DNA from 3 places in the Paenibacillus sp. FSL R5-0766 genome. Region 2 is predicted to be linked to each of the others. Evidence: riboswitches for the same ligand, from Rfam matches in the RefSeq annotation. Region 2 holds a riboswitch; each other region holds the start of a gene.
What was found. A riboswitch is a leader RNA that binds a small molecule or an ion and turns the genes downstream of it on or off. The one in region 2 is predicted to bind cyclic di-AMP.
Positions count from the first base shown of each region.

Region 1: it holds a riboswitch for cyclic di-AMP, as region 2 does, so the genes downstream of both, MKY66_RS17465 (3D domain-containing protein) here and MKY66_RS00150 (3D domain-containing protein) in region 2, are expected to answer to the same signal.
Region 3: it holds a riboswitch for cyclic di-AMP, as region 2 does, so the genes downstream of both, MKY66_RS07180 (hypothetical protein) here and MKY66_RS00150 (3D domain-containing protein) in region 2, are expected to answer to the same signal.

Region 1 covers NZ_CP150227.1:4,070,191-4,076,249, forward strand. The annotation lists gene MKY66_RS17450 (PspA/IM30 family protein) at 1-441, opposite strand, end outside; gene MKY66_RS17455 (hypothetical protein) at 553-894, opposite strand; gene MKY66_RS17460 (polysaccharide deacetylase family protein) at 1,048-1,839, shown strand; gene MKY66_RS17465 (3D domain-containing protein) at 1,947-2,621, opposite strand; cyclic di-AMP (ydaO/yuaA leader) riboswitch at 2,624-2,820, opposite strand; gene MKY66_RS17470 (amino acid ABC transporter ATP-binding protein) at 3,040-3,762, opposite strand; gene MKY66_RS17475 (ABC transporter substrate-binding protein/permease) at 3,749-5,212, opposite strand; gene MKY66_RS17480 (M20 family metallopeptidase) at 5,395-6,059, shown strand, end outside.
Region 2 covers NZ_CP150227.1:28,802-34,860, forward strand. The annotation lists gene rsmI (16S rRNA (cytidine(1402)-2'-O)-methyltransferase) at 1-749, shown strand, start outside; gene MKY66_RS00135 (AbrB/MazE/SpoVT family DNA-binding domain-containing protein) at 1,029-1,283, opposite strand; gene MKY66_RS00140 (HD domain-containing protein) at 1,601-2,878, shown strand; gene MKY66_RS00145 (TatD family hydrolase) at 3,211-3,981, shown strand; cyclic di-AMP (ydaO/yuaA leader) riboswitch at 4,223-4,476, shown strand; gene MKY66_RS00150 (3D domain-containing protein) at 4,750-5,934, shown strand.
Region 3 covers NZ_CP150227.1:1,620,602-1,626,660, forward strand. The annotation lists gene MKY66_RS07165 (urease accessory UreF family protein) at 1-124, opposite strand, end outside; tRNA gene MKY66_RS07170 (tRNA-Leu) at 568-650, shown strand; gene MKY66_RS07175 (glutathione peroxidase) at 800-1,279, opposite strand; cyclic di-AMP (ydaO/yuaA leader) riboswitch at 1,653-1,827, shown strand; gene MKY66_RS07180 (hypothetical protein) at 1,943-2,341, shown strand; gene MKY66_RS07185 (HAD family hydrolase) at 2,469-3,152, shown strand; gene MKY66_RS07190 (Nramp family divalent metal transporter) at 3,289-4,584, opposite strand; gene MKY66_RS07195 (organic hydroperoxide resistance protein) at 4,985-5,404, shown strand; gene MKY66_RS07200 (zinc ribbon domain-containing protein) at 5,613-5,858, shown strand; gene MKY66_RS07205 (hypothetical protein) at 5,958-6,059, shown strand, end outside.

The DNA.
Region 1 (6,059 bases), 3.0 Mb from region 2:
TTTTGCTGCATTGTAACGGGCTACCAGTGTTTCACGTTTGTTCTTCATTTGAGTCAGTTGCTTACGCATCTCGTCGAGCTTGCCACGCAGGTTATCTGCAGAAGCCTTGTTTTGGTCATAGCTGGTTTTATACTCAGCCATCTTCTCTTCAGCAGCCTTTTTCTCTTCCAGAGCACGTCGAGCCAAATCCAGATTCTGAGCACGTGCCGCCGTATGCGCCTGCTCTTCGCGTTTCTTCACAAGAGCTTCCTGCTCTTCGAATAACTGCTTGAATTTCTTCTCAATGGCGATTTGTTGAGCTACTGCTTTCTCCGCATCTTCCAAATCCTCTTGCATGTCACGGATATATTGGTCCGTCATCTTGATTGGATCTTCCGCCTTGTCAATAATGGCGTTGATGTTAGACATGGTTAGATCACGCAAACGTTTGAAAATGGACATTATGTTATTCCTCCTAGTCGATATTACATCGTATATAAACATACATACGTAACAATCTGCAACTCGTTTCAATTTTAGCAAATAAAATCAAAACATTCGATGGCTCTTACGTCAGGAAGATCGTTTATCTTTGTTCAGATGGTCTTCCATTAACCTCTCTGCAGTCTGCACGATTTCGTCGATCTGCATCCGCGTGATGGAATCAAAATGAATCCCCATGATCACCGTAACGGTTACTTTCAGCTGCTGGGCAGCCTTCCGGGCAAGCCGCTCACACAGTTCTTGTTCCTTATGACCGGGAATATGTACCGTGGTCCCGCATACGCGCTCATGATCCACATAGAATGTGGCTGCGGCGCCAATATGCGCCTTTCCTCCGGTAACGAGAAAAACCTTATCTTCTCCTGCTTCAATCACCTGTAAACGTATAGATTTCAAATCATATGTACTCATACCCATCCACCTATCCTTTTCTATATGTTATATATGGAGGAATTATGGCTTTCATGAGCTACATCGGCAATGAAAATTCTCACACTACGCATAACTTATGGATACCCCGGGCATACCAAAGAGAACGTCATTTTGGAAAAGGAGGCCGTTATTATGCGCGTACGCCTCATTATGCTGATGGTTATCGTTATTTTTCTCGGAGGATATCATGCTCCAGTTTCATCGCGGGATGTTTCAAGCCCGCCAAGTGAATCCGTATCAGGTTCGGATTCTGCGGAAGAAGAACAACTGACATTGGGACAGTTACGTCAAAAATATGCCGATACGTTCAAAACCAATGGTCCTTCAACCAAGAAGGTTGCGCTGACTTTTGATGATGTACCTGATCCACGATTTACTCCACAAGTGCTGGATGTATTGAAGAAATACAATGTCAGAGCTACATTCTTCATCGTGGGTAGTCGTGCTGAGAAACATCCGGATCTGGTGAAACGCATCGTTAAGGAAGGGCATATGGTTGGTAATCACAGCTACAATCATCCTGAATTCAGTAAGCTGTCGATGAATGCTTTTCGCAAACAAATTTTACATACCGGGGATATTATTCGACGTTTGGCGGGATATACGCCCAAGATGATTCGGCCACCTTATGGAGACATTAATGAAGAACAGCTGAGATGGGCTGCCAAACAACACTATAGCATTGTGAACTGGAACGTAGACTCTCTGGACTGGAAAGGACTTTCAAAGGAACAGGTGAAAGATAACATCCTGTCGGCCGTAAAACCAGGCTCCATCGTTCTGCAACATGCTGGAGGCGGTGTAGGATCGAACCTGAACGGCACGATTGAGGCTTTGCCTGAAATCATTGAGGAATTGCAAAAGCGTGGATATGAACTCGTCACCTTGGACGAAATGCTGGGGTTGCCAAAGGCCATAGATTAAGCTGACCGTGATAGCAAAATAAATGAGAATATTAAAAGGGTGCTGTTCAATCGCAAATTAGCGACTAGCAGACACCCTGTTTGAATTCGTTAGATGTAATTTATTTTCTACTTCAGAATATACAGCTCGATATCCTGGAAACCAAATTTGCTTACGGACTGTTTGCTACCCGGGATAAAGATATCAATCCGGTGACCCTTGATTGCACCGCCCACATCACGCGCGGTGGCTACAAAAGCCTGTTTTGGCAATCCTGGATGGCTGTGACCAGTTACCAGTACTTTGGTTCCGAGTGGAATTACACTTGGATCAACTGCAATCGTACCCAGTTCAAGGTCATTTCCGAAATAATCGACTGCACCCCAGCCTCCATTTTCAGACGGATCTGCAGAGTATGCCGTTGCTTTCACGTTCACAGCTTTGCTGTAATCGAATGTTTTACCCCAGGCCTGAACCACTTTGTTATCTGCGTTAACGTCCAAGCTTGCTGTGTTAACCGTTTTGGCTTGGGTCTTGCTCTCCGTCGCCGCAGCGGCTGCTACATTGTTTGCCTTACCGGGAATCGTAATTTTCAAACCACCATAAATGTTGTAAGGTGAAATGTCGTTGTTTGCTTTAACCAACGTGTTGAGTGCTACTCCATATTGTTTTGATAAGGTGTAGAAGGTATCCCCTTCTTTGGCCACATGAACTGAATCGGCGTGAGCCGGAACGGCTTGAATGAGCATTGCTGTTGTCATTAATGCTACTGCTGTTTTGGCTATACGTTTCTTGTTAATCATGGTCTTCCTCCCTCATTGTGCCTGCGAAGTTAGTTGTCGGATTCGGATGAAGAGCCCACCCTATAGGTTCTTCATTACATTTGAGACGTTATGTACCCCTAATTCACCCCAAGCAGTGTGCTGTAGATCTTCCCCCTGCACAATCTGCATCGTTACATCCCCCGCACTCCCTGTCCGGAAGTTTCGGCAGAGTTCAATATATCACAATTTTGTAACCTGAACTTGTAGTAATTCTTACCAAATGGTTTTTAGCATGTAAGCATATGTAAGAATACTGGATAATTCAGAAAAGTTGGCGAACCGACTTCTTTATATTTGGTAACAGAATAGTTACTTTTCCGAATGCAAACATGATTATTATCCATAAAAAATAGCGTTACCGACTCGAAGTCAGTAACGCTATTTTCGATCACTTCGTTTAAAGTACTTTCGCAAGAAAATCACGTGTACGTGAATTTTTCGGTGCTCCAAATACCTCATCAGGTGTTCCCTCTTCTACAATAACCCCGCCATCCATGAACAGGATCCGGTCTCCCACTTCACGTGCAAAACCCATCTCATGTGTCACGATGACCATGGTCATCCCGCCTTCTGCAAGACGTTTCATGACATCCAGCACTTCACCGACCATCTCGGGGTCCAGTGCCGAAGTAGGCTCGTCAAACAGCATAACATGCGGCTGCATAGCCAATGCTCTTGCAATGGCGATCCGCTGCTTCTGTCCACCGGACAGCTGATTCGGGAATGTATCTTTTTTATCGTACAAGCCCACAGTGTTAAGCAGATCAGCAGCAATTTTCTCCGCTTCCTGCGTGGATTGTTTCTTCACTTTAATCGGAGCAATCGTGATGTTTTGCTGTACGGTTTTGTGTGGGAACAGGTTGAAATGCTGGAACACCATGCCCATTTTTTCCCGAGTTGCATTAATGTTGTGCTTGGGGTCCGTAATTGACACACCTTCAAAATCGATTTCACCTGATGTAGGTTGTTCCAAGAGGTTCAGACAACGCAAGAATGTACTTTTACCTGAACCGGAAGGACCGATAACCACGACAACCTCGCCTTTGCCAATCGTCACGTTAATGCCCTTAAGCACATCGTTATTACCATAAGATTTGTGTAATTGTCTAACGTCTATCACTTGCACTCAACTTCCTTTCCAGTCGTCCCAGCAGCTTGGACAAAATGAACGTCATTACAAAGTAGATGGCTGCTGCAATCAAAAATGGACTCAAGCCTTGGTACGTAATGTTTTTGACCACACTTGCCTGATACATAATGTCCACCATACCGATAACGGAGATAATGGAGGATTCTTTGATGATGGTTATGAATTCATTACCGATCGCCGGTAATACAGCTTTGAATGCCTGTGGCAATATGATATAACGCATCGCGGCGCCTCTTCCCATACCTAGGGAACGAGCTGCCTCCAACTGACCACGATCCACACCTTGGATACCCGCACGGAAAATCTCTGCCAGATACGCACCACTATTGATGGAAAGTGTGATAATACCCGCTTGCAGGGGACTAAAATTAATACCAAATGTCAAGGCCAATCCGTAATAGATTATCATCAATTGCACTAACATTGGAGTACCACGAATGACTTCGACATACGCTGTTCCAATCCAACGCAGAATGGCTACATCATGCAGACGGAACAAACAGATGATCAGTCCGATAATAACCCCAAATATTACACCAAGTGCAGATAACAGGAGCGTGTATCCTACACCTGTTGCATAGAAGCTCTTGTATTGCCAGAACACTTCAATTATATTTTGTGATTTGTTCACTTTATCAGCCATCAGGAGACTGGCGTCTGTGACCATTTGTTCGATCTTATTTTCACTTTTCAATCGTTCGAGCGTTCCATTTACCGCACTTAGCAACTCTGTATTACCTTTACGGATTCCAATTGCTGCTTCTACCTGTTCTTCATCAGGAACAGCAGGAGCAAGTGCAATCACATCGTCCAGATATCCCGCAGCAACGGTATCTTCAACGATTGCTGCATTTATACGATTCGTTTGCAACTGCAACACAATATCAGATATTTTATCAAGCGCAGTAAGCTTCGCTCCAGGGATATTCTGTCCAATTGTCTCTTGAATGGAACCCTTCTGCACCCCTATTTTTTCATTTTCCAGTTCTGCCATCGTCGGATATTTGTCTTTATCCGCACTGCGAACCATGATTACTTGTTTAGACTTGTAATAGGTGTCGGAAAAATCAATACTTTGCTTCCGCTCATCGGTTGGTGTCATGCCCGAGATGACCAGATCCACACGGCCACTCTGCAATGCAGGCAGGAGTCCGTCGAAGCCCATATCTTCAATGACAAGCTCAGCGCCAAGGTCTTTGGCAATTTCTTTGGCAATGGCAATATCAAACCCTACGATTTGATCTTTGCCATCGATCACTTTATGGAATTCATAGGGTGCAAAATCGGCACTTGTACCGAGCACCAGCTTTTTACTGCTTGAATTGTCTGAAGTCCCACTTGCAAATGCCACAGGAACGGCAGTCGTCAGCAGAACAACAAAGGTCAACAGCATCATAGTGTAACGACTTATCAATTTCAACCTTGTTCTCTCCCCTTACAATACTTTGTATGCTTCTCATGTTGATGACTGAGTCATTATAAAGTACAATGCATGATTATGCAATGCATTTTGACATTACAAATCTTGACTTGTTTCTGAAAAAATAAAGCAAACATGATATAATCAATAAATTATTTTCATTTTGCATAAGGAGTTTACTAATGACATCTAACAAATCACAGATCCTGACGGTTATTGATCAATATGCTTCCCGTTTTAAAGCCATTTCATCATATATCGGTGCCAACCCCGAACTGGGGAATGAAGAGTATCTTGCTTCTGCTCGTTTGAAAGAAGAACTGGTCTTCCACGGTTTCACTGTAGAGGCTCCAATCCTCGGTCTGGAGACAGCCTTTATCGGAACCTATTCAGCCGCCAAACCCGGCCCTACCATTGCTTTATTGTGCGAATATGACGCCTTGCCGGAGATCGGTCATGCTTGTGGTCACCATCTGATCTGCATGATGAGTCTTGGAGCTGCTGTTGGGCTGAAATCCATTCTGGATGAAGTAGGCGGAACAATTAAAGTGTTTGGTACACCCGCTGAAGAGACACGTGGTGCCAAAGTTCCGATGGCGGAAGCAGGCCTGTTCGATGACTGTGATGTCGCTCTCATGGCGCATCCGTATTATGCCTACGAAAAGTCAGGCAGCTCGCTGGCTATTGATGCTGTGCAATTTGAATTCCATGGCCGATCTTCACATGCTGCTGCAAGTCCGCACGAAGGTATTAATGCTCTTGATGCCGTCATTCAAACGTTCAACGGAATCAACGCATTCCGACAACAAGTAAAAAGCACCGTGCGCATTCATGGTGTGATCAACAA
Region 2 (6,059 bases):
CAGCAGAAGATACACGTCAGACCCGAAAGCTGCTTACGCATTTTGAAATTACACCTTCGATGCTGTTTAGTTATCATGAACATAATAAGGGAGCAAGTGGCCCTGAATTGATACGCTATATAATAGAAGGAAAAAATTTGGCACTCGTCAGTGATGCCGGTTTGCCAGCTATTTCGGACCCTGGTTCTGACCTTGTACAGCTTGCACTGGAAGCCGGAATAACGGTCATTCCCATCCCGGGGCCCAACGCTGCGTTGTCTGCTCTGATCGTGTCCGGATTACCGACGGAGCGTTTTACATTCGGCGGTTTTTTGCCGCGGGAGAAAAAGGACATGCGAAAAGTGCTGGAGGCTTTTGACGAATCCAACGGGACTTTGTTATTTTATGAATCGCCTCACCGTATTCGGAAAACATTAGTCCACCTCGAAGAGATTCTGGGTGATCGTTCGATTGTCCTGGCTCGTGAACTAACCAAGCGTCATGAGGAATTCGCAAGGGGCACCGTGAAGGAATGTATAGACTGGCTTGAAGAACATCCGCCTCTCGGCGAGTACTGTTTGCTGGTAGAAGGCATTAAGGAAGAGGAGCGTAAGGCTGAGCGCGAAGCATGGTGGCAACTCATGTCACTCGCGGATCATGTCAGCCATTATGAGGGTGAAGGACATAACCGCAAAGATGCAATGAAAAAAACGGCTACTGATCGCGGCCTGACGAAGCGTGATGTATATAATGCATTAATCGAGCAGTAATCTAATCAAATACCTTCTGTTGTGGGGAACATAACCTGAAAAGAAGCTTATATCCAACCTTAGTGGAATATTAAAAAGAGCAGAGTGTCTAAAAAAAATTCCGAACAAATTTCATCGTTCTTTCCCAGTTCGCGTGTGACAGAATCATTTTGGGTAATGGAACCCATAACAAGGCAAAAAAATACCTTCCGCGGTGGGGTTCACACCGGGAAGGTCATTAAGGAATATTAAAAAGGTTAGAAATAACAATTTAGATAAGTCCAGTATACCTGTAATTTTTTATTTTGCTACAGGTGCAGGGATTTCGGAAATACATTCGTTACAAACAATTTTACCTTTGAAGTAAGTAACGTTCTCTGCATTACCACAGAAGATACAAGCAGGCTCGTATTTTTTCAACATGATGCGCTCGCCGTCAACGTAGATTTCCAGAGCATCTTTTTCACCAATACCGAGCGTACGGCGCAATTCAATTGGAATAACTACCCGTCCCAGTTCGTCCACTTTTCTTACAATACCTGTTGATTTCATCATTATAATCAGTGCTCCTCTCAGCTAACTATCTTTGTCATTATTCGACATTATTTTATGTTTTATGATACTCATCATACCAACGATTCCCAAATCAGTCAACCTTAAAATTAGCTTAAAATTAAGGCTGTTTTTCACAAGGTTACTGGTGGTAAGGGATTGGAAGCTGTTTTTCGCATTTAAACCTCAATGTCAGCTTTGTCGATTTGGAAAACGACAAAACTACTTCATTCGACAAAGTTCGTCATATGGTGTCGAATCTTAGGTGAATCGCAGAGCTCAAAGCGTTAATATAAAAGAAATTAAAGGAGTGAGTCGACATGGAACAACGTTTAACCGAAGAGAAAGTATTCAAAGATCCGGTACATAATTATATCCACGTGCAAGATCCGGTTATATGGCAGTTAATTAACACCCCGGAATTTCAGCGTTTACGCCGGATTCGTCAGCTGGGTACTTCTTACCTTACCTTTCACGGAGCAGAGCATAGTCGGTTCTCACATTCACTAGGTGTTTATGAGATCACACGCAAGATCATCTCTCAATTTGAGAGAAGTCATTATTCGGATTGGCCGAAGGAAGAAAAGATTGTAGCTCTGTGTGCAGCTCTGCTTCATGATCTCGGGCATGGGCCATTCTCTCACTCCATCGAGGAAGCTTTTGACATGAATCACGAAGATTGGACTTGCCGCATTATTACAGGTGATACCGAAGTAGGGGCGATCTTAAGACGGTATGCTCCTGATTTTCCTGAGAAAGTAGCGTCTGTCATTCAAAAAACGTATGAAAAGCCGATTGTGGTGAACTTGGTGACCAGTCCGCTTGATGCAGACCGAATGGATTATTTGCTCAGGGATGCCTATTTTACAGGTGTAAATTACGGCACGATTGACCTTGATCGTATCCTTCGGATGCTGCGTCCTTATCATGGGCGGATTGTAGTCAAGGAGTCAGGCATGCATGCTGTGGAGGATTACCTAATGTCTCGGTATCAGATGTATTGGCAGATTTACTTCCATCCGGTAACTCGTAGTTCTGAAATTATATTGCGGCAAATATTCAAGCGAGCGAAAACACTCCTACAACATGGTTTTCAATTCCGCTTCATGATTGATCCACTCCCTCAACTATTTGAAGGGGAATTATCCGTAGATGAATATTTGCAGTTGGATGAAGCATTAATTCAGACGGCATTTACGCAGTGGCGCAAGGAGGACGATACTGTTCTGAGTGAGTTATGCGAACGTTTTATGGATCGCAAGTTATATAAGTATGTAGAGCTTGAACAGGTCGACTTGACAATGATGGAAGAGATTCGGGAAGCTTTTGTACAGGCTGGCCTCGATCCCGAATATGATCTTGAAATTGATTTTCCTTCGGATAATCCGTATGATGTGTTTCGTCCGGATGAATCCACAGATAAGCAGATTCTTCTACTGGATCGACAGGACAATTTACGTGAGTTGTCAGAAGTATCTGACATTGTCCGTTCCATCAGTGGGCTTCACCGAGGGAAACATCATTTGTATTACCCGCAAAACAAGGTGGATGCGATTATTCACGAATTACCGTCACATATACGCCCCTATTTCTTGTAATCATGTGGGTATAATCCGATGAAGAATTTTGATATCAAAACACTTTCTAAAAGAGCTATTTTTCATGATACAGTAATCTGCTTTAATGGGGAGTATATGTAGATCGACATAATTTTGTAAATGCAAGCAGGCAGAATGAGTACAATCATCAATATATAGATCAGAATATCCGTATATCTTCTGTATATTGTAGTTGTGAAGAAACAAACGTAATGATGTAATACACAGATTACCCAAAATGTTTTATGTATGGTTCATTGAATTATTGAATTTTACAAATTGAATTTACAAAAGAAGATAGTCGTTATTTCGACATGAAGGGAGATACAGACATGATGCTGTTCGACACACATACACATCTGGATGCACCACAATTCGACGAGGACCGCGAGGACATGATTCAGCGTGCTGTGGATGCAGGAGTTGGTCGCATGATCAACATTGGCTTTAACCGGGAGACGATTCCAACCACAATGAAACTCGCTGAAACATATGACTTTATATATGCAGCTGTAGGGTGGCATCCCGTAGATGCGATCACAATGCAGGAGGGCGATTTGGAGCGGATTGCATCTTTATGCAAGCATGAAAAAGTGGTTGCGATCGGTGAGATTGGATTGGATTATCACTGGGATACTTCACCAAAAGAAATACAGCATCGCGTATTACGACAACAAATTGCTTTGGCGCGTGAAGTGAACATGCCAATTGTCATCCATAATCGGGATGCACATGAGGATATCATAAGAATTTTGCGTGAAGAGAAGGCGGGGGAAGTTGGTGGTGTGATGCACTCGTTCTCGGGCAGCTGGGAAACAGCAAAAAGTTGTCTCGATATGGGCTTCCATCTCTCCTTCGGAGGACCGATCACATTCAAAAATGCAAAGCAGCCCAAAGAGGTGCTGGAGAAGGTTCCTATGGACCGGTTTTTCATTGAAACAGATGCTCCATATTTGACACCTCACCCTTATCGTGGGAAGCGAAATGAGACAGCGCATGTACGTCTGGTTGCAGAGGCAGCTGCGGAAATTAAAGGCATTTCGGTGGAGGAAATTGCTGCAATAACAACCAAAAATGCCATGGAACGATTTGGGATTCGTTAAAAAAACGAGCAAATGAGGTGAAAAAGGCAGGTAAGCGGAGGTAATTTGCCCTTTGATCCAAATAAATCAAGAATATTACAATATTTTAACCAAATATTCAGAAAAACGTACTTGATCAACGCTTTACAACATGCATCAAAACAGGATATCATCTTTTCAGTGAATTGTTGTGCGGAAAATTGGACAGATGTTCGGGGGATGAACAAAGGGACACTTTCCGATGAAACAACATTACTTTCATGAATCAGTCTCGCTGAGTCTCCGTTAACGGAGAGCGGGGGAACCAATAGGGCTTAAACATCGGTGTATTTGGCCGATGCGCAACGTTCGCTGACCCAAGAGCAGCGAAGGGAACTGCGAAGCCGTATTTGATTTCTTCTTTGGGTCTCGGGGTGAATTCAAGGGCGTCCGCCATGAGCGGGTGTCCCAAGATAGGGCGGCTCTCTTTCGCCCGAACCCGACAGCTAACCTCGCAAGCGGAAAAAGAGAGGCAACCTCGTGCATGAATTTCCGATATTCAGAATCATTCGGAAGCCACGAAAGAGTTCCTCTTACACTCTTTCTTTGGCTTTTTTGTTTTTGAATAAAAGAAATATTGTCATCATACGGTAGGTATTCAGGAGGATGACATCATGTTGCGAAGATTGATTCATGGTGCAGAACCGGATTATGTTGGTCCAATCTGTGTTCTGTAGAAAATTTGGTATAGTCACGTCAAAGACATCATGCATTACTTTAGACGGCGAGGCTATGAAGGAGGACGGAGAAGTGGGCACATTCCAACCAGAAGAGACCCATGAGTCACGATCATCCAGTAAGTCTTTCGCGTTGCGGTGGAAGCATGAGAACATGCGTCAAATGGCATTGATCGCGATTTTCTCAATTGCGCTTACAATCATGATCTTGTTAGTCGTTTACGGTCAGGCCGGGAAACAAATTTCACTGGTTATTGATGGCAAAGCTCAGGTGGTAGAGACTCGTACAGGAATGCTTCAGGAAATGCTGGAGGAGCAGTCGATCACAGTCAGCCCTCACGATAAGGTATCCATGTCCATGAATGGGGCGATTACAGATGGAGACCGAATCGTTATTGAGCGGGCCGTTCCAGTTAACATTACGGCAGACGGAGACACCAAGACTCTGTATACAACCGATTCATCGGTAGAAGATGCAATTCAAAAATCAGGTATTCAAGTTGAAAGTAATGATAAAGTGTATCCAGCGCTTGGAACTGCGATCAAAGCGGAGATGAAGATCCGTGTAGTGCGCGTAACAAAGCGTACAGTGGATGTAGAGCAACCGATCGCTTACAAAGTCATTAAAACGGCTGACCCTAGCTTGTACAAAGGTGATAACCGTGTCGTTGTGAACGGCAAAGAAGGCACACTTGTACAGCATATCGAAAAGGTATTTCAGGATGGAGAATTGGTCTCCAAAAAAATGGTCGGCAAATCTGTCGCTAATAATCGTGTAGATAAAGTGATCGCTGTCGGCACCAAAGCAAAACCGGTCGTGAAGGAACCTGAGATTCAGACCGTATCGGCTCAAACGTCAACAACCAAAAAGGCTACAACAACGAACTCGAAGAAAACATCTGCCTCGGGCAGCAAAGTGATTACCGTATCCGGGACTTCTTTTAAATACTCCAAAGTACTAAAAAATGTATCCATGACTGCCTACTCTTCCGAAGAGCCTGGCATTGGAACTAAAACAGCTTCCGGTACTCGTGTAACGGAAGGACGCACCATTGCGGTTGATCCCAAAGTCATTCCAATTGGCTGGTGGGTATATATCGAAGGTCTGGGATTCCGTCGTGCGGAAGATACAGGCGGTGCCATTAAAGGCAACAAAATTGATGTGTATTATGACAGTGTGAAGCATGCCCTGAATTTTGGACGTAAGAAAGGCAAGACGGTCTACGTGATCGGTCCGGTGAAGCCGGAAGCGAACTAAAATCGTTTTACTTTGAAATGGGAATGCTATAAAATAGTTGCATGAATGATTCATGCGGAATATGCGGCGGAGGAGTCTGAATTCAGTCTCCCCCGCCGTTTGCCAGAGAAGAGGATATTCCTCTT
Region 3 (6,059 bases), 1.6 Mb from region 2:
CAGCATTACGAATGGTACCCTCCCTGATGTGGATATCCATGCCGAAGGAATGGGTGAACCCTCCGACCTGAATAGAGGAATCAAGCAGTTTGACATAATCGAGCAGCTTATTCCCACGGTTCACAATCATTCGCCTCCTGTGTTCGTTAAATGTCACTTAAAGTGACATTTGTATTCCTTTTTGTTTGCTTTGTGTTTGGAAATCCGAATTATATGATAGTTATCATCCCATAAATGTCCGCTTTTTGTCAATAGTATCCGTGAATATTAATGGATTAAATCTATAATTTAATATTGTGTTATTTTATATAACTTATTGTGTTATTTATATGGCGAAGTGCAGGGTGGACTATATATAAGGAAGGACTATATATAAATGAATCAACAAGATCGGCTCTTACCGAAAAAGAGGGGATTAAATCTAATCATATGCAGTTCATGGGTAAAGATGACGAGATTATGCGATTTTTGATGAAAATACCTAGCTGAAAAAGAAGTATTAAATAATACTTTACTTTTGGTTCTGAACCCGGTATAATCAATTCTGTTGCCGATTATTTACGACATGCGGTCGTGGTGGAATGGCAGACACGCTATCTTGAGGGGGTAGTGGGCGTATGCCCGTGGAGGTTCGAGTCCTCTCGACCGCATCATATGAACGATTAAAAAGAAGCTTTCCATTAATGGAAAGCTTCTTTTTTTGTCTTTTTGAACAGTTTGACATCAAAGTTGAGAAAAAAAAGGCCATCCATTACCGGGGAAATGGTGCTCTACCTTCCGGCTACGGGTGGCCAATGTATTATTTTTGCAGCAAGTTTTTGATATCTTCTTCAATCTTGTCAGGTGTTGTTTTGGGAGCATAACGTTTGATTACCTGTCCGTTCTGATCCACAAGGAATTTGGTGAAATTCCATTTGATTGCTTTGGAGCCGAGCAGGCCAGGAGCTTCTGTGCTAAGGTGTTGGAAAAGAGGGTGAGCGCTTGAGCCGTTCACATCAATTTTCTCAAACATAGGGAAGCTTACGCCATAATTCATCTGACAGAACTCGGCAATATCGTCGGAAGATCCTTTTTCCTGTGCAAACTGGTTGCTTGGGAAACCAAGAACTTCAAATGGAGCATCTTGAAACTTGTCTTGCAGTTCTTGCAGTCCTTTGAATTGAGGGGTAAGGCCGCATGAGCTTGCCGTATTCACGATCAGTAACACTTTGTCACGGTAGTTGGACATTTCAACTTCTTGACCGCGAAGGGTATTCACTTTGTAATCGTAGACTGTCATCTAAATCGCCTCCATTTATTTACTCTTATATCTTCTATTATATTGGTTACAATTAAATATTGCAAAACTAATATGGTGTTAAAAGAATCAAAACAGGCAAGTTGTGCAGAATACGTGAATGAATTGGGATGTGATTATCGTTAGAGTGAGAATTAGATAGCCTTGAAGAGATAGATAGAGTATAACTTTGTTGTAAGCGTTATTATGGATGGGAATTGGCAAAAATCTGCCGATTCGGTGATCTGGGCGGACTTTACACCGACATGGCACGGGTGTATGATTCATTACGTAATTTCAATTTAAACTAAAATTGTACTTGAAAAACGAAACAAACGATAATATCGCTCGATCTTATCCTTAAGATATACGAACGATGTTTTAATCGCTGAGTTTCCATTCATTGATGAATGGGAAACGGGGGAACCAACGGAATGTGCTGTCCAGGACAGTGGCATTCATGGGGTGAATTTTCCGGTGACAGCCGGAAATAGGGCGACTCTCGCGCCCGAATCCGTCAGCTAACCTCGTAAGCGTTAAAGGGAGAGGCAACAAGCCGTACGCTGGTTCATGGTGTTTTCGCCATGGATTATTTAAGAAGCGTTCGGGAGGCCTTGGTCCCCCACGCTTCTTTTTTGTTGTCTTTTCACACCAAGGGAGGAACGAATGATGGATACTGAGATGATCTTAGTGACTGCTCCAAATGAAGCAGGACGCAAATTTATTAAATTGCTGATGTATAAAAAAATGCCGTTTGCCGTTCTAACCAACAGTGCAGGGGAAGAGCGCAGACTCCGTAGAATCGGAGTAGAACATGTCATTCGCATGAACACGGCTGCAGCTCAAAAATGGTTTTTGCCGCAGGGCAGCGTAGGCAACGTGTTTATTTTCGAGAACAGCCTGAATCTGACCTGTCGTTATTTACAGATCTGCCGTTCATGGACATCGAAATCCCTGTGCGTGATTACGGAGCAGAGTCATCCTAAGGGCATCTATCGGGGCATGGGCGCAGACCGGATTGTATATTCGCTCAATGGGGAAGTTGGCTTTCTCCTCAATGGTTAATGCCATAGCTTGTGATTGCTCAGGTGTAAGGTGCCTGTTATAATTGAATGTATCGATAAACGGAAGTTTGAGGAGACTCATGCATGATGGTGAGTCTTCTTTGTTATGCTTACAAGGAGGAATTGGCGTGCCGGATGTAGGTGGATTGAAATGGTTGTTTTTTGATGTTGGAGATACGCTGGTGGATGAATGGGAGCCGGTTGATGATATTATCGGACAGTTCGTCCGCGAAGCCTGTGCATTGGGGTATCCGGTGAAGATTGAGGCGGTACGCGAACTGTTCGCGAACTGTTACCAGAAATATGAGCAATGGCCTATGAGAGTGGCGATTCGCACATTCGTTGAAGACGAGGGACACCAGAAACAGATTCAGGACAAGCTGAAGTTTCAAAAAGATCTTGAACGTCCTTTTCCTTCAGCGGATTCTGTTCTTCAGCAGCTGTCACGGCATTATCACATTGGCATTATTGCCAATCAGAGTCCTGGAACGGAAGAGAGACTGGAGAGTTACGGCTTGCGGAAGTATGTTGATGTTCTGGCCTGCTCGGCTGAAGAAGGAGTGTCCAAGCCAGACCCTGAGTTATACGCTGTAGCCTTGAAGCAGGCCGGTTGTGAACCGGAGGAAGCCGTCATGATCGGCGATCGGATCGATAACGACATTATACCTGCACGGAAGCTGGGCATGCGTACGATTCGAATTATGCAGGGTTACGGAAGATTCCAACCAGATCTATCGGATGACCAACGTGCGGATTGGACTGTTGATTCATTGGATCAACTCCTGCCGTTACTGATACCAAATCAGGTTTAGATGATTGTTTATTGGAGTTTGAGTTTTACTATAAAAGGAAACACCTTGCTGTATTGCAACAATAAAGGCTGATTAACCTGGGTATAGAATACCGGAGTTGATCAGCCTTTTTAGTATTTAGTCGATAAGAACGAGATTAGAATAACCGAATCGTCTGAATGATCAGATATACATTCAACACAACGATAACAGCTGCAATGAACCATGAGATGATTTTGAGCCACAATTTGTTGGCGAATGCACCCATGCTTTTTTTATCACTCGTGAACATCACCAGGGGAATTACAGCAAAGGGCAATTGAAGAGACAGCACGACCTGGCTCAAAATGAGCAGTTCTTCTGTGCCGTGTTCTCCTGCAATCGCTGTGACAATTACCGCTGGGATGATGGCGATCAGACGTGTGACCAGTCTGCGCAGCCAAGCCGGAATTCGAATGTTCAGGAAACCTTCCATAACGATCTGCCCAGCGAGTGTACCTGTAAGGGTAGAGTTCTGACCTGATGCTAACAGCGCCACACCGAACAAGATACTTGCAACCGTAGTACCTAATAGAGGTGTCAGCAGATGATAGGCATCAGCGATCTCAGCAACCTGCGTCATACCAGCACTGTGAAATACAGCTGCAGATACAATCAGGATGGCTGCATTGATGAACAGGGCCAGTGTCAGCGCGATTGTAGAATCCATGGTCGAGTACCGAATGGCTTCTTTTTTGCCCTGTGGGGTCTGTTCGATCTGACGGGTCTGCACAATGGAAGAATGCAGGTACAGATTATGCGGCATCACGGTTGCTCCGATAATACCAATAGCGATATAGAGCATGGCCGGGTTTTGCAGAATCTCAACATTTGGTACAAAACCATGGAGAACACCGCCCATATCCGGTTTCGCCAGAAACAGATCAATCCCGAAGCAGAGGGCTATGGTTGCCATCAGCACAATGACAAGTGTTTCCAGAGCGCGGAAACCTTTGTTTTGCAGTACAAGAATCAGGAGTACATCAACTGCGGTGATGATAACGCCGTATAACATGGGGATGTTAAATAACAGCTTTAACGCGATGGCAGAACCTATGACCTCAGCCAGATCGGTAGCTGCAATGGCGAGTTCACACAGAATCCATAACATTATGACAACAGGCATGCTGAATCGTTCACGACAGGCTTGAGCCAGATCCCGTCCAGTGACGATGCCAAGCTTGCCAGCCAGCGACTGAAGGACAACGGCCATCAGGTTCGATAACAGGATAACCGATAACAAGGTATACCCGAACTGCGAGCCGCCTGCGATATCTGTCGCCCAGTTCCCGGGGTCCATGTAACCTACGGCAACGAGGTATCCTGGGCCTACAAAGGCGAGGAATTTCTTCCACCATGCAGCATTCTGCGGAACTTTCATGGAACTATGTGCTTCTCCAAGGGAAGGGGCCATGCCCGCAGTAGACAATGATTCTCTTGAAGGAGCGTTGAACGGATTTTTTTTACTCATACGATAATCACCTGACTTTGAATGATTGATTTGGAGATATTGATGCGGTACAAACCGCTCATGATATATATAAATTTTTATGTTTATTGTTACATTGTACTCCTTCAATTATTTTTGTCTAGTGCAACTTTTATGTATCAGCACAAAATTTCGGTTGTAGCTTGAATATACCCCTTCGTATATTACCCAACCTTAGGGAAAATACAGCCATGGCATTGAAATGCATGAAAATAATAAAGTTGTAAAAGCTGATAAAGATACAAAATTGCGTTTCAAAATGAGCCAGAAGTTTAAATTGAAAGGAAGGCAGTAAAAAACTATATGGATAAGGGAGAGATTCTTAATGGAAGCTTTATATACAGCAGTAGCGACAGTTAAAGGTGGACGTACAGGTTCTGTGACTTCTTCGGATGGCGTGCTTAAGCATGATCTGAAAATGCCAAAAGAGCTTGGAGGTTCCGGTGGTGAGGGTACTAACCCTGAGCAGCTTTTTGCCGCTGGATATGGAGCATGTTATGAAAGTGCCCTTGCCAATGTAGCACGCAAAGCAGGTGTGAAATTGGAGGATGTGGTCGTTACAAGTAACGTATCCATTGGTAAAGACCCTGCGGATGACGGTTTCCAGCTGTCTGTTCGTCTGGACGTGAGTATGCCTGGTGTGGATCACAGTCAAGCAGAGGAACTGGCCCGCAAGGCGCATGATTTCTGTCCATATTCCAAAGCAACACGCGGCAACATTGATGTTGTTTTAAACGTAGTCTAAGATTTGACTCCCGGCAAGTAAAGGGAACATATAGAGCAGGGTATCTCAGATACCTTGTTCGACTACAAAGCCCTGCTGGCAATCGGCAGGGTTTTGTGTTGATTATCATATAAGGACATGATGCAGGAGATTAGATGCCAGATCGCGTACTATTTTACATAATTGCACTCCCACTTCATGCTACACATTCCATAAAGGGGGAACAAAGATGAGTATTGAAGAGATGATCGAGCGGAGATTTGTGTGTACAAAATGCAGGGGTACAGATTGTAACATTAAGGAAGTTTCCATGTCAGGAGCAGGCCTGAGCAAGATGTTTGATATACAGCATAATCACTACTTGTTCGTGGCGTGTGCTTCCTGCGGGTATGTTGAAGTATTTGATCCGGATGTCTTGAAAGGGAAAAAACAGGGACAGGTAGGGACGATTCTGGATATTCTGTTTGGCGGGTAGACATGCGCGAGTTGACATTGATCTGAATTTTCTTTAATATAACTTAGTACTGAGTAGTGTCATTGCATGAACCAAATTTGAATTAAACAGGTGATATCCATGTCTTATAGACCGCGTATTGCAGATTTAGAATTAGCTTATGGTAACAAGGAAGACGGATTGTATGAATTCAAAATGAATTTGGTAGACGGTACAAAATGC